DNA from 4 places in the Nonomuraea sp. NPDC047529 genome. Region 3 is predicted to be linked to each of the others. Evidence: predicted binding sites of a transcription regulator. Region 3 holds the regulator's gene; each other region holds the start of a gene.

Region 1 (4,801 bases), on a different contig from region 3:
GCGACGCGAGCCCGGCCGTGGTCGGCTTCAACATCACCGCCAACACGCTGGCCCGCGGTCACGTCATCGCGCACTTCGGCATCTGAGTTCAGCGTCCGGGTTCAGCGTCCGGGTTCAGCGTCCGAGTTCTGGGCCCGGGTTCGGGGGCCGAGTTCGGCACAACACCGCGGCGAAGGCGCCCCGTTCGCGTACGGAGCGCCTTCGCCGTGGTGCCGCGTCGGGTCTCGTACGCCCCCGCGTCACCCAGACGGGTTCAGTCGTCCTGCACGGTGCCGTCCGCGAACGTGATGTCCCCGGGAGCGTCGGTCGAGGTGTCCTCACGCTCGTCCGCCGACATGTCCTCGCCCTCGTCGGAACCCTCGTCGGAACCCTCGTCGGCGCCCTCGTTCGCCGAGGCGTCCTCGCTCTCTTCCGACACGTCCGCGCGATCGTCGGACGACTCGTCCTCGAAGGCGTCCGACAGGTCCTCGCGCTGGTCCGACGACGTCCACCTCGACGGCGAGGCGCAGTAGTCGCGGTCGTACAGCTCCAGGTAGCCCGCGCAGTAGGGTACGTCCACGTACTCCAGCGACTCGTCCAGGTAACCGTGGTCGTCGGCCTCGGCCGGCATGGTCATGGCGGCAGCGGCGGCCAGCATGACGGCGCCAAGCCCGAGAACGCGCGCGGTGCGGGAATTCATGTAACTACTCCTTTTGTGCGGTGAATGTCACTTCGTGTCGTTACTTTCCGTAGTCAATAACTACTAAACGTGACCGCACTGGACACAACAAAAGGCGGCCGGATCCTTGGAGATCCGAACCGCCTTCTGATGCGTCAGCGACCAGGCGAAGCCTAGAAGTCCATGTCGCCGCCGCCGGGCATGCCGGCCGGAGCAGCAGGGGTCTTCTCGGGCTTCTCCGCGATGACGGCCTCGGTGGTCAGGAAGAGCGCCGCGATGGAGGCGGCGTTCTGCAGCGCGGAGCGCGTCACCTTGGCCGGGTCGATGATCCCGGACTCGAACATGTTGACGTACTCGCCGGAAGCGGCGTTGAGGCCCTCGCCCGGGGTCAGGTTGCGCACCTTCTCCACGACGACGCCACCCTCGAGACCGGCGTTGACCGCGATCTGCTTGAGCGGCTCCTCCAGAGCCTTCTTCACGATCGCCGCGCCGGTGGCCTCGTCGCCGTTGAGCTCGAGCTTGTCGAACGCCTTGGCGCCGGCCTGCAGCAGCGCCACGCCACCGCCGGGGACGATGCCCTCCTCGACGGCCGCCTTGGCGTTGCGCACGGCGTCCTCGATGCGGTGCTTGCGCTCCTTGAGCTCGACCTCGGTCGCCGCGCCGGCCTTGATGACCGCCACGCCACCGGCCAGCTTGGCCAGGCGCTCCTGCAGCTTCTCACGGTCGTAGTCGGAGTCGGTGCGCTCGATCTCGGCGCGGATCTCGTTGACCCGGCCGGAGATCGCCTCGGCGTCACCGGCGCCGTCGACGATGGTGGTCTCGTCCTTGGTCACCACGACCTTGCGGGCGCGGCCGAGCAGGTCGAGGGTGGCGGTCTCCAGCTTGAGGCCGACCTCCTCGGCGATGACCTGACCACCGGTCAGGATCGCGATGTCGCCCAGCATGGCCTTGCGGCGGTCGCCGAAGCCCGGGGCCTTGACGGCCACGGAGCGGAAAAGGCCGCGGATCTTGTTGACCACCAGGGTCGCCAGAGCCTCGCCGTCGACATCCTCGGCGATGATCAGCAGCGGCTTGCCGGACTGCACGACCTTGTCGAGCAGCGGCAGCAGGTCCTTGTTGGCCGAGACCTTGCTGTTGACGATCAGGATGTACGGGTCTTCGAGCACGGCCTCCATACGGTCGGAGTCGGTCACGAAGTACATCGACGTCATGCCCTTGTCGAAGCGCATGCCCTCGGTGAGCTCGAGCTCGAGACCGAAGGTGTTGCTCTCCTCGACGGTGATGACGCCTTCCTTGCCGACCTTGTCCATCGCCTCGGCGATGAGCGAGCCGATCTCGGGGTCGGCGGCGGAGATGGAGGCGGTGGAGGCGATCTGCTCCTTGGTCTCCACGTCCTTGGCCAGCTTGGAGAGCTCCTCGCTGACGCGCTCGACGGCGGCCTCGATGCCCTTCTTCAGGGCCATCGGGTTGGCGCCGGCGGCGACGTTGCGCAGACCTTCGCGCACCAGCGCCTGGGCGAGCACGGTGGCCGTGGTGGTGCCGTCGCCGGCGACGTCGTCAGTCTTCTTGGCGACTTCCTTGACCAGCTCGGCGCCGATCTTCTCCCACGGGTCCTCGAGCTCGATCTCCTTGGCGATGGAGACGCCGTCGTTGGTGATCGTGGGAGCGCCCCACTTCTTCTCCAGCACGACGTTGCGCCCCTTGGGACCAAGGGTCACCTTGACGGCGTCGGCGAGCTGGTTCATACCGCGCTCGAGACCGCGCCGGGCGTCCTCGTCAAACGCGATCATCTTGGCTGCCATAAGGCTAGACCTCCCAGATGCAGGGTGGCGTGTGCTGGACCGAGCCGACGCCCGCGACGGCATGGGTCTGCATCTCCGTTCGGCAGACCCCATCGTCTCGATCCGGGTTGTTGGCACTCTGCCATACAGAGTGCCAACGAACTGTTTAGCACTCTACCCTGCCGAGTGCAAGCCACGGGCCCCCTGCCCCAGGTCATGGGGCAGGTCATCGGGCACACCGGTTCGTACGGCGAGCCGCCCCAGGAGGTGCGGCCCGCCGTGCGAAGCCGACGGAGGAAACAGTGGCGGGCTCACGCGGACTGCGCTGCCGCGCGTGCCGCCCGGTTCACACCGGCGACGGTGGGTCAGACCGCGCGGACGGACTCCGCCTGCGGCCCCTTCTGGCCCTGCGTGATCTCGAACTCGACGCGCTGACCCTGTTCGAGAGATCGGTACCCGTCCATCATGATCGCTGAGTAATGGACGAATACATCCTTACCACCGTCTACCGCGATGAAGCCGTAGCCCTTGTCCGCGTTGAACCACTTGACGGTGCCCTGCGCCACTTCCGACTCCTCTTACTGGGCTCGCAGATCTCGCCCATTCCTCCGCGAGACCTGTAATCGCCTGACTTTTGGGAAAATCAGCCATACGATCGCCCTCGACCATACCTGTGGCACGGGGTTTGGCAACAGAGTCAATCGACAAACCGCTAATTTCATCGAAGGCTGAGTCGTTCGAGTTGAATTGGGTTCTAAAACAAGAAGGCGCCCACAAGGGGCGCCTTCAAGAGTCGGGGGGTCCGGCGGTCAGCCGCCCGCGACGGCGGGGATGATGGAGATCTGCGTGCCTTCGGGGGCGGGAGTGTCCAAGCCTTCGACGAAACGGACATCCTCTTCGCCAACGTAAACGTTGACAAAACGACGAATCTTGCCCGATTCATCCAGAATTCTCGCGCCGATCCCCGGGTAGTCGGAGTCGAGCTTGGCGAGAACGTCACGAAGAGTCGCCCCTTCGCCACTCACTTCGGCGTTACCCCCGGTGTAAGTGCGCAGGATGGTGGGAATCCGCACAGAAACGTTCATGGTTTTTGTTGCCTTTCCTGGATTGTCAGACAGTCGCGCGGAACGCGTCGAGAGAGGGCCGGATCACGGCGGTGGGCCGCGCGTCGTCGCTGATCGCGTCGAGCGTCTTGAGGCCGTCGCCGGTGTTCAGGACCACGGTCTCGGCCTCGGGGTCGAGCCTGCCCGTCTCGACGAGCTTCTTCAGCACGCCCACCGTGACGCCGCCCGCGGTCTCGGCGAAGATGCCCTCGGTGGAGGCCAGGAGCTTGATCGCGGCGACGATCTCCGGGTCGGTGACGTCCTCGACGCCCCCGCCGGTACGCCGGGCGATGTCCAGCACGTACGGCCCGTCGGCGGGGTTGCCGATGGCCAGCGACTTGGCGATCGTGTCCGGCTTGACCGGCTGGACCACGTCGTGCCCCGCCTTGTACGCCGTCGAGACCGGCGAGCACCCGGCCGCCTGCGCCCCGAACACCTTGTACGGCGTGTCCTCGACCAGCCCGAGCGCGATCAGCTCCTTGAACCCCTTGTCGATCTTCGTGAGCTGGGAGCCCGAGGCGATGGGGATGACGATCTGCTCCGGCAGCCGCCAGCCGAGCTGCTCGGCGATCTCGTACGCGAGCGTCTTGGACCCCTCGGCGTAGTACGGCCGCAGGTTGACGTTGACGAACCCCCACCTCTCGCCCAGCGGGTCGCCGATCAGCTCGGAACAGAACCGGTTGACCTCGTCGTAGGTGCCCTCGATCCCGACCAGCCGGCCGCCGAACACCCGGGCCATGGCGATCTTGGCCGCTTCGAGGTCGGCCGGGATGAACACGCACGCGTCGAGGCCGGCCCGCGCGGCGGCGGCGGTGACCGCGCCGGCGAGGTTGCCCGTGGAGGAGCAGGAGAGCGTGTGGAACCCGAAGTTCCTGGCCGCCTCGACGGCGATGGCGACCACGCGGTCCTTGAAGGAGTGGGTGGGGTTGCCCGAGTCGTCCTTCACGAACAGGGACCGGAGGCCGAGCGCCTTGCCGAGGTTGCCGGCCTTGACCAGCTTCGTCCAGCCCGGGTTCATGTTGGGCTTGCTCGCCACGTCGGCGGGGACCGGAAGCAGGGAACGGTAGCGCCAGATGTTGGCGGGGCCGGACTCGATGTCCGCGCGGGTCACCTGGCCGAAGGAGTAGGCCGCTTCGAGCGGCCCGAAACACTCCAGGCAGGCGAAGCTGGGGCCCAGGGGGTAGCGCGTGCCGCACTCGCGGCAGGACAGAGCGACGGCAGGACCAAAGTCGAGCGACATGAAGCGAGGCCTTCCCTCA
Region 2 (4,801 bases), on a different contig from region 3:
GATCAAGGTCCGGCAGGGCCACAGTGAAAGATCGTATTTAGCGGAAGAATGACCGCTTTGGTTTGTTCAGGCAGGTGAGATGGGGTTGCAGATGATAACCGAAGGCTTATCGAGAATGCGGGTCAGGATAATGACCACCGAGTTCTCGCCGGAAAGTCGGAGATCGGTTCGCAGGCGTTCGATGTCGACCGCCGACGCGCGTTTCTTGATGGTGACATTGCCGATCCGGCGTTCGCGCAGGGCCGCGCGGAGCTTTTTCAGCGAGAACGGCATGACCTCGTCCACCTCGTATCCGGCGGCCCAGGGGGTGTGTCTCGGCTCGTCGGCGGTGATGTAGGCGATCATGGGGTCGGCCAGGCGTCCGTCGATCATTTCGGCCACCTCGCCCACGAGGTGGGCCCGGATCGCGGCGCCGTCGGGCTCGTAGACGTAGCGGCCCATGGGGCCGACGGGGGCCTGCACGCCGGTGGCGGTCAGGGTGTGCCCGCCGGGGAGGAGGGTGGCGCGGCGGGCGAGGTCGGTGCCGTCGGCCGGACCGTTCTCTGGGCCGGTCCAGAGGGTGGCCTCCTTGACCTCGCCCTTCCAGGAGACCCATTCGGCCTCGGCGCCGTCGGGGATGAACTCGTACGGGATGCCGGGGGCGACCTTCAGGCAGGCCCGCGGGGCCCGCGCGACCATGTCGAGCACGACCGGCCAGGGCGGCGAGTAGGCCATCGGGTCGAACGTCCGGCCCTTGCCGCTGCGGCGGGCCGGGTCGGCGAACAGTGCGTCGTACTCCTCGGGCCGGACCCGCGCCGCGTCGCCCGCGCGCACCCGCACCCGGTCGGCCAGCCCGAGCGCGTCGGCGTTGGCCGTGGCCACGGCGACGGTCAGCGGGTCGAGGTCGACGGCGTCGACCTCGCAGCCGGCGCGGGCGAGCGCCAGGAGGTCGCCGCCGATCCCGCAGCAGGCGTCGATCACCCGGGCGCCGCCCATACGGCGGGCGCGGTGGTCGGCGACCTCCCGGCGGGTGGACTGTTCCAGGCCGTGCGGGGTGAAGTACATGACCGCGGCGTCCGCGCCGAACTTCGCCCTGGCGCGCTCGCGCAGCGCCGCCTGCGTGAGCGCGGCGGAGGTGAGCGCCGCGTCGTAGGTGCGGCGCAGCCTGGTCGCCGCCGCCACCGGATCAGTCCCGGTCAGCTCGGCGGCCTCGGCGAGCGCCCGCTGCCCGTGCGGGGTCAGCAGTTCGCCGAAGGCGTCGAGATCCATGTACGCACTCCGCTCTCGGGATCGCTCACAACTCGGGACGGCTCACAGGGTGGTGTCGCCCAGGGACACCAGGAGCGTGCGCAGCAGCCCGGCCAGGGCTCCGCGCTCCTCCTCCGACAGCCCGGCGAGCAGCCGCTCCTCGTTGGCGGCGTGCAGGACGAGCATCTCGTCGGCGACCCTCCTGCCCTCGTCGGTGAGGGCGACCAGCGTCATGCGGCGGTTGTGCGGCGCGGGCCAGCGGTGGACGAGGCCGCGCCGGACCAGGTGGTCCATCCGGTTGGTGAGCGCGCCGGGGCTGACCATGGCGGAGGAGGACAGGTCCTTCATGCACATGGCGTCGGCGCCGCTGCGCAGCAGCGTGGCCAGCATGTCGAACTCCCACGCCTCCAGGCCGTGCTCGGCGAGGAAGTCCTTCACGCCGCGCTCCAGCAGGCGCGAGGCCCGTGAGACCCGGCCGATCACGCCCATCGGGGACACGTCGACGTCGGGCCGTGTCCGTGCCCACTGTCCGAGTATCGCGTCGACCGCGTCATCCACGGGGATCACCCTACCAAAGCTTCGACGTTGAAATGTTCAGGGTCGTGCGGTAGTGTCCACGACGTCGAAATGTTCAACATGGAAATGTTCGAGGTAGGTTCATCATGAAGGTGCTGGTGCTGGGCGCGACAGGTTACATCGGCGGCGCTGTGGTCGAGCGGCTGGCCGATCAGGGGCACGAGGTGGCCGTCCTGGTGCGGCCCGCCGCCGACGGGTCCAGGCGGGTGCCGGGCGTGGCGGACGAGCGCTACGGGGACCTGGCCGACACCGCCGCGCTGGCCGCCGCGATCACCCCGGACATCGACGCGATCGTGGTCGCCGCCCAGCTCGGCGGCGACAAGGAGGCCGACCTCGCCTCGATCGGCGTGCTCGTCGCGTCGGGCCGGAAGGTCGTCTTCACCAGCGGCGTGTGGGTGCTGGGAGCCACCGCCGAGGGGCACGAGGACAGCCCGGCCGACCCGATTCCGCTCGTGGCGTACCGGCACGAGATCGAGCGGCTGGTCACCGACGGCGGTGGCTCGGTGGTCCGGCCCGCCGTCGTCCACGGGCGCGGCGGGGGCATCCCCGCCCTGATGCGCGCGCAGGCCGCCGAGCGCGGCGCCGGCGTGTACGTCACCGCCGGCGGCGAGCCGCACACCTGGACGTTCGTGCACGTCGACGACCTGGCCGACCTCGTCGTCGTCGTCCTGGAGAGGGGCGGCGCCCGCGTCTACCACGGCATCAGCGAGGAGGCCGTGTCCGTCGCCGACGTGGCCGAGGCGGCGGCCCGGTCCGCGGGCGTCAAGCCGCAGGCCGAGCCCTGGCCGGTGGCCGAGGCGGCCCAGGTGCTGGGGGAAGGCTTCGCCGAGGCCCTGGCGCTCGGCCAGCGCGTCAGCGCGACACGCACGCGCGCCGAGCTCGGCTGGAACCCCTCCCGGCCCGGTGTCGTCGCCGATCTGGTGGAGGGCTCCTACGTCTGATCGCTCTGAGCAGACGCGTTCGTGTTGACTGTCAAGGCCCTCTTGCATATGTTTCCTGTTGGCACTCTCACCTTGAGAGTGCCAACGTGCGACGAGGCAGGTCTGACACCCGCGACGGCAGGCCCCGCTGGTCGCCTCTTCTAGATCATTCAAATCTGAAGGGGAGGTCCGATCGTGACGACCGCCACCAAGGTTCCCGTTAAGCCGCTCGGCGACCGCATTGTGGTTCAGCCGCTTGAGGCAGAGCAGACCACCGCTTCCGGTCTGGTCATCCCGGACACCGCCAAGGAGAAGCCGCAGGAGGGCAAGGTCCTCGCGGTGGGCCCCGGCAACTGGGATGAGGACGGCGACAAGCGCATTCCGCTCGACGTCTCCGAGGGCGACGTCGTCCTCTACAGCAAGTACGGCGGCACCGAGGTCAAGTACGGCGGCGAGGAGTACCTCGTGCTCTCCGCCCGCGACGTTCTCGCGATCATCGAGAAGTAGGCCGGTTGTGTCGAGCCCCGGGCGCTCTTGAGGGCCCGGGGCTTTCGACGCCAGGAGAGGACTTTCAGCATGGCGAAGATCCTGCAGTTCGACGAGGACGCCCGCCGCGCGCTTGAGCGCGGTGTCAACGCCCTCGCGGACGCCGTGAAGGTAACCCTCGGCCCGCGTGGCCGTAACGTCGTCATCGACAAGAAGTTCGGTGCGCCGACGATCACGAACGACGGTGTGACCATCGCTCGTGAGATCGAGCTGGAGGAGCGCTACGAGAACCTCGGCGCCCAGCTCGCCAAGGAAGTAGCCACCAAGACCAACGACATCGCGGGCGACGGCACCACCACCGCCACCGTGCTGGCCCAGGCCATGGTCCGCGAGGGCCTGCGCAACGTGGCCGCCGGCGCCTCGCCGCTGTCGCTCAAGCGTGGCATCGACAAGGCCGCCAAGGAGATCAGCGACCGGCTGCTGGCCAGCGCTCGCGAGGTGGGCGACAAGAAGGAGATCGCCAACGTCGCCACCATCTCCGCCCAGGACGCCAAGATCGGCGAGCTGATCGCCGAGGCGTTCGACAAGGTGGGCAAGGACGGTGTCCTCACCGTCGAAGAGTCCAACGCCATGGGCATGGAGCTCGAGTTCACCGAGGGCATGCAGTTCGACAAGGGCTACCTGTCGGCCTACATGGTGACCGACCCCGAGCGCATGGAGTCCGTCCTGGAGGACGCGTACATCCTGCTCACCCAGGGCAAGATCTCCTCCATCGCCGACTTCCTGCCGCTGCTGGAGAAGGTCGCCCAGACCAAGAAGCCGCTGCTCGTGGTCGCCGAGGACGTCGAGGGCGAGGCCCTGGCCGTCCTGGTCACCAACAAGATCCGCGGCACCTTCACCTCCGTGGCCGTCAAGGCCCCGGGCTTCGGTGACCGCCGCAAGGCGATGCTCCAGGACATGGCCATCCTCACCGGCGGCCAGGTCGTCAGCGAGGAGGTCGGCCTCAAGCTCGAGCACGTCGGCCTCGAGGTGCTCGGCACGGCCCGCCGCGTCGTCGTCACCAAGGACGCCACGACCATCGTCGACGGCGCCGGTGACCAGCAGGCGATCGAGGACCGCGTCAAGGAGATCAAGATTGCCATCGAGCAGTCCGACTCCGACTGGGACCGCGAGAAGCTGCAGGAGCGCCTGGCCAAGCTCGCCGGCGGTGTGTGCGTGCTGCGCGTCGGCGCCGCCACCGAGGTGGAGCTGAAGGAGAAGAAGCACCGTCTCGAGGACGCGATCTCCGCGACCCGCGCCGCGATCGAGGAGGGCATCGTCTCCGGCGGTGGCTCCGCCCTCATCCACGTGGGCAAGGAGCTCGACGACCTCGGCCTGACGGGCGACGAGGCCACCGGTGTCGGCGTCGTGCGCCGCGCGCTGGTCGAGCCGGCCCGCTGGATCGCCGAGAACGCCGGCCTTGAGGGCTACGTGGTGACCCACAAGGTCGCCGAGCTGCCCGCCGGCCAGGGCCTCAACGCCGCCACCGGCGAGTACGTCGACCTGGTCGCCCAGGGCGTCATCGACCCCGTCAAGGTGACGCGGTCCGCGGT
Region 3 (4,801 bases):
CACGTACGGCTCGGCGGGCCGGCCGTACCCTTGCTGGGCGCCGTAGCCGGGGGGCTGGCCGTAGCCGGGCGGCGGGGGCACGTAGCGGGGCGGCGTCGGCATGGGGCCGGGCTGCGGGCCGCTCTGGCCGGGCGGCTGCCGCCCGTAGTCGGGCTGGGAGCCCGGCTGCTGGCCGTAGCCGAGCCGGGGGCCCTGGTCACGGGGTACGTCCGAGGGCGGGACGTCCGGGGAGTCGTCGGCGGGCGGCGGATCCTGGGTCATGATGCCTCCGTAACGAAGTCGATCAGTTCCTCGACCCGGCCGAGCAGCTCCGGCTCAAGGTCGGCGTAGGACGAGACGGCGCCCAGAATGCGCCGCCAGGCGTCCGCTGGCTCCATGCGCCAGCCCAGCGCGGCGAGCACGCCCTCCTTCCACGGCACCCCGCGCGGCACGTCGGGCCAGCCGGGGATGCGCAACACGGACGGCTTGACCGCCTGCCAGATGTCGATGAACGGATGGCCTACGACGAGCACGTGCGGCGAGGTGACCCGGGCCGCGATCCGGCTCTCCTTCGACCCCGGCACCAGGTGGTCGACCAGCACGCCCAGCCTGCGGCCCGGCTCGGGGGCGAACTCGGCCACGATGGCGGGCAGGTCGTCCACGCCCTCCAGGTACTCCACCACGACCCCTTCGACGCGCAGGTCGTGGCCCCAGATCTTCTCCACGAGCGCGGCGTCGTGCACGCCCTCGACGTAGATCCGGCTCTCCTTGGCGACCCGGGCCCGCAGCCCCTCCACGGCGATGGACCCGGACGCGCTGCGCCTGGGCCCGGCCGGGGCCGCGGCCACCGGGCGCACCAGCGTCACGGGCCTGCCCTCCAGGAGGAAGGCGGCCGGCGCCAGCGGGAACAGGCGGCGCTTGCCGAACCGGTCCTCAAGGGTGACGGCCTCCTTGTCGCAGGCCACCACGGCGCCGCAGAAGCCGCTGTCGGCGTCCTCCACGACCAGGTCGAGTTCGGCCGGCACCTTCGGGATCTTGCCCTTGCCCGGCCGCCGCCAATTGCCCGCCAGCACATCACCCTCGTACACACGGGGACCGTAGCAAATCACCCGCTGACCGCAAGGCGCTTACGCGCGCCGCTGCGCCGTACGAGGATGACGATCGTGCCGATGATGCCGATGAGCAGGCCGGCGCCGGGGATCAGGAACAGCGCGGCCACGCCGCCGAACACGCCGCCCGCGGCCGAGAGCACGTCACGGCCCACGCCGAAGCGGGCCGACGACTCCTCCTGCGTGGCGCAGGTCAGCTGGTAGTCGCCCTTGGCGGGGGCGTTGACGGCGAGGATCTCCTGCCAGGTCTTCCCGCCGGCGGTGAGCGTCTGGGTGCCGGAGACCTTGACGAGCCTGGCCTGGGCCGGGCCGCCGGAGATCTCGCACTGGTAGTTGACCCGCGTGTCGGTGGCGATGTACACGGCCGGGCGCTGGGCGGGGTCGATCGCCACCTTCACGCTTTCGCCCGACGCGAACGTGGTCGTCGGGGCCATGTCGGTCACGCTGCTCAGCACGCCGCCGGCGAACACGACCACGCCGACGACGCCCAGCACCACGGCCACGGCCCACACGACCGCGATCCACCACAGGCGTGGCTTGATCGCCTTGCCGTCGATCCTGGCCGGGAACTGGGGCTGCTGGCCGTACTGGTTGTACTGGCCGTACTGGGGCGGGGGGCCGAACTGGGGCTGCTGCTGCTGGTAGGGGGGCTGGCCGTACTGCGGGGGCTGGGGCTGGGCGTACTGGGGCTGCTGACCGTAGTAGGGACCCTGCCCCTGGGGCGGTCCGTACTGCGGGGGCTGGGAATTGTCGGTCATGCGGCAAGTGTGAGGCCTGTCGCTTGTAAGTCGCTAGCAACAGGATGGGACCCGGTGTTATCGCACCTTGTGGGCGAGAGCCGTACACTTGGCACTCGGGAACACGGAGTGCTAGACCTGTCGTTTCCCTGTAAGGCACAGGCAGGAGGTGAGCACGTGCTCGACGATCGGAAGCTGGCGGTGCTCCGCGCCATTGTCGAAGACTACGTGTCCACCAACGAACCGGTGGGCTCAAAGGCGCTGGCCGAGCGCCACAACCTGAAGGTCTCCCCGGCAACGGTCAGGAACGACATGGCCGCTCTGGAGGAGGACGGCTACATCACCCAGCCGCACACCAGCGCGGGCCGCGTGCCGACGGACAAGGGCTACCGCCTGTTCGTCGACCGGCTGTCGCAGGTCAAACCCCTGTCGGGGGCCGAGCGGCGGGCGATCGAGACCTTCCTCGCCGGCGCGGTCGACCTCGACGACGTGGTCTTCCGCACCGTGCGGCTGCTCGCGCAGCTCACCAGGCAGGTCGCGGTCGTGCAGTACCCGACGCTGACCCGTTCCACGGTCAGGCACGTCGAGCTGGTCCCGCTCAACGACCGGCGGGTCATGCTCGTGCTGATCACCAACACCGGGCGCGTGGAGCAGCGCGTGATCGAGCTGCCCGAGGTGGTGGAGGACGACCGCATCGCCCACCTGCGCGCGGTGCTCAACTCCTGCCTCGACGGCTGCGGGCTGAGCAACGTCCCCGAGCTGGTCGCCGACCTGCCCGAGCGGCTCCCCGCCGAGGACCGGCCCGCCGTGGCCACGATCCTGTCGGTGCTGCTCGAAACCCTCGTCGAACGCCACGACGAGAAGATCGTGTTCGCCGGCGCGGCCAATCTCGCGGGCGCCGACTTCGCCACCGGCCTGCGCGACGTGCTGGAGGCGCTGGAGGAGCAGGTCGTGCTCATGCGGTTGCTCGGCGAGACATCCACAGACACCCCGTCCGCGCTCACCGTGCGCATCGGCTCGGAAAACCCCTACCTTCGCGGCACGTCCATCGTCGCAACCGGATACGGTTCTGGCGACAACCAACTGGCCCGGCTCGGCGTGCTGGGTCCCACGAGGATGGACTACCCCGTGACGATGGGCGCCGTACGCGCGGTGGCACGCTACGTCAGCCAGATCCTGGCTGCATCTTAAGAGGTCGATAAGTGGCAAACAGCGACTACTACGCCACCCTCGGGGTGCGCCGTGACGCCAGTCAGGACGAGATCAAGAAGGCATACCGCCGCCTCGCCCGCGAGCTGCACCCCGACGTGAACCCCGATCCTGAGACCCAGGAGCGGTTCAAGGAGATCACGCAGGCCTACGAGGTGCTGTCCGACCCGAACAAGCGCCAGATGTACGACCTGGGCGGCGACCCCTTCGGCGGCGGCGCGGGTGCGGGCGCGGGCGCCGGCGGCTTCGGGGCGGGTTTCCCCTTCAGTGACATCATGGACGCCTTCTTCGGCACCGCTGGCGGCACCCGCGGGCCGCGCTCGCGCGCCAGGAGGGGCCGCAACGCCACCATCCGGGTCGAGCTCGACCTGCGCGAGACCGCGTTCGGCACCACCCGCGAGCTGGTCGTGGACACCGCCGTGCTGTGCGAGGTGTGCCACGGCGCCGGCGCCGCCCCCGGCACCCACCCCGACGCCTGTGACATGTGCAACGGGCGCGGCGAGATCTCCCAGGTCACCCGCTCGTTCCTGGGCCAGGTCATGACCTCGCGGCCGTGCCCCCAGTGCGGCGGTTTCGGCAGCATCATCCGCCACCCCTGCCAGGAGTGCTCGGGCGACGGCCGGGTGCGCACCCGCCGCACGATCAAGGTCCGCATCCCCGCGGGCGTCGAGGACGGCACTCACATCCAGCTCGCCGGCGAGGGCGAGGTCGGCCCCGGCGGCGGCCCGCCCGGAGACCTCTTCCTGGAGATCGTCGAGCGCCCCCACGAGATCTTCGAGCGGCGCGGCGACGACCTCCACTGCACGGTCCAGATCCCGATGACGGCCGCCGCGCTCGGCACGATCCTCGCCGTGGAGACGCTCGACGGCTCCGAGGAGATCGACGTGCGCCCCGGCACCCAGTCCGGCCAGGTCATCACCATGTACGGGCGCGGCGTGCAGCGGCTCAACGAGTCCGGCAGGGGCGACCTGCTCATCCACGTCAACGTCGAGACCCCGATGCGGCTCGACCAGCCGCAGGAGGACCTGCTGCGCGAGCTGTCCAGGCTGCGCGGCGAGGAGCGGCCGCCGGGGAAGTTCGCCCCGGGGCAGCAGGGTTTTTTCTCCCGCCTGCGTGACGCCTTCAACGGCAGGTGACGATCACCCGTGACCGTCCCCGTGTTCCTCGCCGAGGACCTCAACGGCTCCGAGCTGACGCTCGACGGCCCTGAGGGGCGGCACGCGGCCTCCGTGCGGCGTCTGCGCGCCGGTGAGCGGGTCGACCTGACCAACGGCGCGGGCGACGTCGCCGAGTGCGTGGTGCGCGAGGTGTTCAAGGACGCGCTCGCGCTCGACGTGCTCGCCCGCTACACCGTCGAGCCGCCCGCGCGGCGGCTGGTCGTCGTCCAGGGGCTGCCCAAGGGCGACAGAGGCGAGCTGGCCGTCGAGATGATGACCGAGGTGGGGGTCGACGTGATCGTGCCCTGGGCCGCCTCGCGCAGCATCACGCAGTGGAAGGGCGACAAGGTCGCCAAGGCGCTGGGCCGGTGGCGTTCCACGGCCCGCGAGGCGGGCAAGCAGGCGCGCCGGTTCCACCTGCCCGAGGTGGCCGAGCAGGCCTCCACCGCGCAGGTCGAAGGGCTGCTGGCCGACGCGGCGCTGGGGCTCGTGCTGCACGAGGAGGCCGTAGAGCCGCTGTCGCAGGTGGCGCTGCCGCCCGGCGGCGACATCGTGGTGGTCGTGGGGCCCGAGGGCGGGGTCTCGGAGGAGGAACTGCGCAGGTTCGTCG
Region 4 (4,801 bases), on a different contig from region 3:
CTCGGCGGCTCGACCGGCTGGATGACCCGATGCTCGGGCCCGCCCTCCGCGACCTGCCGGGTGTCGATCGCCACGTACGCCGTGAACCTGCACAGCACGCCGTTCTCCAGCGAGACCCCCACGATCCGCGACTCCAGACCGTGCTCGCCCATGGCGTACCGGTCCTCCAGCTCGCGCAGATGGGCGCGGGCCCAGACGGCACGGAGGGCGGGACCGTCCGTGGTCACCCCCGTGACCCGCTCCTCCCACGGCCCCTCGGCCGACGTCCCGCGTACGGTGACGGCCTCGGCGCCCTCGCGGCACCGCCCGTACACCCGGAGCGGCACGCCCGGGAAGATCGAGCCGAGATGGGTGACGGTGTCCGGGTCGGTCTCCAGCCCCTTCAGGGACAGGTCCGTCACCAGCGGCGCGCCGATCCTGCGGTGGATCTGCTCCATCGCCGCGTCGAGCCGGTCCTCGGACTCCACCAGCTCGCACCGGCCCGCGCCCAGCCCGGCGAGCCTGCCGAGGAACCCGGCGTTCACCGCCCGGTCGATCCCGACCGTGTGCACCCGCATCGCCGACAGCGCGCCGCCGGTCTGTTCCAGGATCTGGTCCTCGTTGCCCACCTGGCCGTCGGTGACCAGCACCAGCACCCGCTCCCTGTCGCCGGGCGCGCCGAGCAGCGCGATGGCGCGGCGCAGCGGTTCGAGCAGTTCGGTGCCGCCGCGCGCGTCGACCCGCGCGAGGTGCTCGACCGCCCGGTACCGGTTGCGGTCGGACGCCTCCACCAGCCCCTCGAACGCCGCCTCGACCACCGAGTCGAACGTCAGCACGTCGAAGCGGTCGTGCGCGGTCAGCGTGTCGACGATGCGCGCCGCCGCCCGCCGCGCCGCGACCATCTTCCAGCCGCCCATGCTGCCCGAACGGTCGAGCAGCAGCACCACGTCCCGCGGCGCGCGGGCGGCCTGGAGCGCGGGCGGGACGACGGTGAGCGCGAACGTCCCCCGGCCGTCGAACTGCAGCGACGTGGACGCCTCGAACGACAGGCGCAGCACGAAGTCGCGGTCGAGCCGCTCGCCCGGACGCAGCCGTACGGTGTGGTTCTCCTCCTCGACCACGTGCAGGCTGGAGGCCAGCTCCCGCAGGTCGAGGCCGGAGGCGTCGACGCGGGCGGTGAGCGAGAGGCGCACCGGGCTGGGGAAGCCGGGCAGCAGCACCGGCGGCGTGATCCTGGACGCGTCGGGCACGGCGTCGGTGTCCGGCGCGCCCCCGGACCCCGCCGGATCGCCGTCGAGCGGGGTGCCCGGGACGTACCGCGGGGCCACGACGAGCGGGAAGCGGAACGTCGCCGCGCCGTCCTCGTAGGGGAGGGGCTGGCTCATGCTCAGCCTGACCGAGACGCGTTCGCCGGGCAGGATGTTGCCCACCCTGATCGTGAACACGTCGGGCCGGTCCTCCTCGGCGATGGCCGCCCGCCTGCCCTCGCGCAACGCCTGGTCGTAGTCGGCCCTGGCCTGGCCGCGCTCTTTCAGCACGCCCTCCACGACCCGGTCGTCGGCCTCCATCCTGAACCCCGTCACCGCCGCCCGGTCGGGCAGCGGGAAGACGTAGGTCGCCTCCAGCGTGACGTCGAACGGGTTGCGGAACCCCTGCTCGACCTCGACCCCGGCGATGAGCCCGGCGATGTCGGCGTGGACGTCCACGCTCTCCAGCGGCAGGTTGCCGCGTTCGGTCAGCAGCGCGCCGAACCCGGCGTCCGGCACCGGCAGGCACCGTGCGGGCTCCAGCGAAGTGATCTTCACAGCAGTCTCCTCTCTACGAGCACCGCGAGCAGCGGTCCCGCCGCCGCCAGCACCGCCTGGACGTCCTCCTCGGACGGAGGCCGCCCCCCGTCCCACACGATCCGCACGCCGTCGCCGAGCGCGATCCCCGCGACCGCGCCTCCGGCGGCGTGCCCGCCCGTGTCCCCGGCCGCCGGTCGCGGCGCGGCTTCGGGGCCCCCCGGTTCTTGGACGGCGGCCGGGGCGGGACGGCTCGGCCGATCGGCCCAGAACCGGCCCCGTCCCGCGTCGCCGCCGCCGTCCGGGCCGCCCGGTGGGGGACGCCGGACCGCCGGGCCCGGGGGCGGCGCGTCGGTCAGGCCGGCGGCCGTCGCCAGCGTCGTGTTCGTCGCCCCGGCCAGGGCCGTCTGGATCTCCGCGATCGAGTGCCCCGCGGCCTGCATGCGCTTGACGGCCACCAGTTGCAGCAGGTGCCGCCGGCCGTAACGGGCGATCCTGCCGCGCCGGGTCAGGGGCGGGTCCACGAGGCCGATGGTGGTGTACCACCTGATCAGGCGCTCCCCGGGCACATCGCGGACCCGGCCGTTGACCGGCTGCGCGCCGGCGCGCAGCGCGTGCGCCGCGTGCTCGGCCAGCTCGCCGATGGTCCAGGTGTCGCTCATACCGTCCACAATGACACTGTCACTATTGCACTGTCAATGACGGAAAGATCGGAAGAATCGAGCCCCGAATGACGTTGTAAAAGGGGAAAAGCACTACTGAAGGGGAGGAAATACGACATGGCTACGATCACCGGTCCGCTCTCGGGTGACGCCAAGAACACTGTCGCCGAAGCCCTGCAGGGCGCCCTTGTCGATCTGATCGATCTGTCGCTGATCGCCAAGCAGGCGCACTGGAACCTCGTCGGCCCCCATTTCCGCCCGATTCACCTCCAGCTTGACGAGCTGACCGACCTGGCCCGTACCCATATGGACACCATCGCCGAACGCGCCGTCGCCCTCGGCGTGAACCCCGACGGACGATCGGCGACCGTCGCCAAGTCCACCCAGCTCCAGCAGCCCGAGCGCGGCTGGCTGGAGGACGGCAAGGTCGTGGCGACCGTCACCGACATCCTCGACGGCATCAGCAAGCGCATGTACGAGCGCATCCGCGCCACCGACGAGGCCGACCCCGTCAGCCAGGACCTGCTCATCGCCGTGACGCAGGACATCGACAAGCAGCACTGGATGTTCCAGGCCCAGCGCTGACCGCAGGCCGACCGCGCAACCGAAAGGCCCGGGCACGAGCCCGGGCCTTCGCGCGTCCGGGCCTTCGTGCGTCCGGGCGTTTGTGTGTCCGGGTGGGGAAGTGGGCGATCTTCCGCGCAGTGGGTACGGACTGTCACGCATCGTCCAGGGACCGCCGACGATCTCCCGCCGCGACGGAGCGCGGGGTTTGCACAGAGTTTGATGTCGCGAGTCCTTGCCATTCATGTCGATGCGGTCGACTAGCGTGGCACCTAGAGGGAGGCCCCACGATGTCCCACAAGACTCTCCTCCGCACGGGCCCGCTCTTGCAGGGCGGCATCAGCCCGTACGGGCCGCTCACGCCGGCGTCCGCCGACGGGCTCGCGCTGCCGCCGGGCTTCACCGGCCGGGTCGTGGCCCGCTCCGGTGACAAGGTGGCCGGGCTCACCTGGCACGCGGCGCCCGACGGCGGCGCCTGTTTCCCCGACGGCGCCGGCTGGATCTACGTGTCCAACTCCGAGCTGCCCCTGCTCGGCGGCGCCTCCGCGGTGCGCTTCCAGGCCGACGGCACGGTCGCCGACGCCTACCGCATCCTGTCCGGCACCGACCTCAACTGCGCGGGCGGCGCCACGCCGTGGCACACCTGGCTGTCGTGCGAGCTCGGCGACCGCGGCCGCGTCTTCGAGTGCGACCCCTACGGCGCCCGCGCCGCCCGTCCCCGCCTGGCCATGGGCCGCTTCAGGCACGAGGCCGCCGCCTGCGACCCCGAGCGGCGCGTCGTCTACATGACCGAGGACGAGCAGGACGGCTGCTTCTACCGGTTCCGGCCCGGCGACTGGGGCGACCTGACCGAGGGCACGCTGGAGGTGCTGTGCGCGTCGGGCGGATGGCGGCCGGTGCCGTCCCCGGCCGCGCTGCTCACCGCGGCCCGCCACCAGGTCGAGGACGCCCGCCACTTCGACGGCGGCGACGGCTGCCACTACGCGGGCGGCGTCTGCTACTTCACCACCAAGGGCGACACCGGCCTGTGGGCCTACGACGCGCAGACCTCCACGCTCGACCGGCTGTGCGAGGGCGTGCGCGCGATCACGGCCGCGCCCTCGGGCGACCTCTACGTGGCCAGGGAGACGACGGAGATCGACGTCATCGCCCCCGACCGGGCCGTCACGCCGTTCCTGCGGCTCACCGGGCACGACGGGGCCGAGCTCACCGGGCTGGCGTTCTCGCCGAGGGGCGACCGGCTCTACTTCTCGGCCAGGCGCGGCCGCACCGAGGGCCACACCTTCGAGGTCGGCGGCCCCTTCCGCCCCTGACCGGACGTCCTCGGCCCAGGCCGGGCAGCGGACCGGCATCAGCTTCAACTCGGCCACGAGCTGCCCCACCAGCGCCTCCAGCGGGACGTCCGGGGCGACCCCCGCCGCCCAGAACTCCTTCCGGTCGTCGGTGTGCCGGGCCGCTCAACCGGTGGCCCCGAGGTCGAGCGACCACATCTCCTCGGTGACCTCGGCGCCGTTCTCCACGCCCCGTTCGGCCGACTCCAGCTCGAACCCGGCCGCCTGGTAGATGCGCCGCGCGCTCACCAGGCAGTCGCGGGTCCACAACGTGATCCGCCGGTAGCCGCGCGCCCTGGCGTGGCGCAGGCACTCGGCCACCAGGCGCCGGCCGATCCCGAGCCCCCGCGCCGACGGCTCGACCAGCAACATGCGCAGCTTGGCCGTCGTGTCGTCCTGGTGCACGCAGAACACGCATCCGGCGCGCTCGCCGTCGACCTCGGCGATCCAGCCGGCGTCGCGGGCGGGGTCGTAGGCGCCC

Evidence for each region. The regulator HrcA, encoded in region 3, represses chaperone genes, less so after heat shock. The targets are predictions, from matches to a motif close to TTGGCACTCTCNNNNNGAGAGTGCCAA.
Region 1: the regulator HrcA is predicted to act here: its motif matches at 2,571-2,597, upstream of groL (chaperonin GroEL).
Region 2: the regulator HrcA is predicted to act here: its motif matches at 2,803-2,829, upstream of groES (co-chaperone GroES).
Region 4: the regulator HrcA is predicted to act here: its motif matches at 2,436-2,462, upstream of ABZ815_RS21765 (DNA starvation/stationary phase protection protein).

What each region holds. Positions count from the first base shown of each region.
Region 1 covers NZ_JBEYTJ010000005.1:309,229-314,029, forward strand. The annotation lists gene ABZ815_RS11635 (YbhB/YbcL family Raf kinase inhibitor-like protein) at 1-86, shown strand, start outside; gene ABZ815_RS11640 (hypothetical protein) at 254-679, opposite strand; gene groL (chaperonin GroEL) at 832-2,460, opposite strand; gene ABZ815_RS11650 (cold-shock protein) at 2,805-3,005, opposite strand; gene ABZ815_RS11655 (MoaD/ThiS family protein) at 3,249-3,524, opposite strand; gene thrC (threonine synthase) at 3,550-4,782, opposite strand; SAM riboswitch class I at 4,796-4,801, opposite strand, start outside.
Region 2 covers NZ_JBEYTJ010000031.1:68,198-72,998, reverse strand. The annotation lists gene ABZ815_RS37015 (methyltransferase domain-containing protein) at 67-1,248, opposite strand; gene ABZ815_RS37010 (MarR family transcriptional regulator) at 1,291-1,785, opposite strand; gene ABZ815_RS37005 (NAD-dependent epimerase/dehydratase family protein) at 1,890-2,744, shown strand; gene groES (co-chaperone GroES) at 2,916-3,230, shown strand; gene groL (chaperonin GroEL) at 3,300-4,801, shown strand, end outside.
Region 3 covers NZ_JBEYTJ010000002.1:294,742-299,542, reverse strand. The annotation lists gene ABZ815_RS05005 (DUF4870 domain-containing protein) at 1-261, opposite strand, end outside; gene ABZ815_RS05000 (DUF3097 domain-containing protein) at 258-1,067, opposite strand; gene ABZ815_RS04995 (hypothetical protein) at 1,085-1,846, opposite strand; gene hrcA (heat-inducible transcriptional repressor HrcA) at 2,003-3,016, shown strand; gene dnaJ (molecular chaperone DnaJ) at 3,028-4,170, shown strand; gene ABZ815_RS04980 (16S rRNA (uracil(1498)-N(3))-methyltransferase) at 4,180-4,801, shown strand, end outside.
Region 4 covers NZ_JBEYTJ010000013.1:1,622-6,422, reverse strand. The annotation lists gene ABZ815_RS21775 (VIT domain-containing protein) at 1-1,784, opposite strand, end outside; gene ABZ815_RS21770 (helix-turn-helix domain-containing protein) at 1,781-2,425, opposite strand; gene ABZ815_RS21765 (DNA starvation/stationary phase protection protein) at 2,543-3,010, shown strand; gene ABZ815_RS21760 (alkaline phosphatase PhoX) at 3,280-4,302, shown strand; gene ABZ815_RS21755 (helix-turn-helix domain-containing GNAT family N-acetyltransferase) at 4,447-4,801, opposite strand, start outside.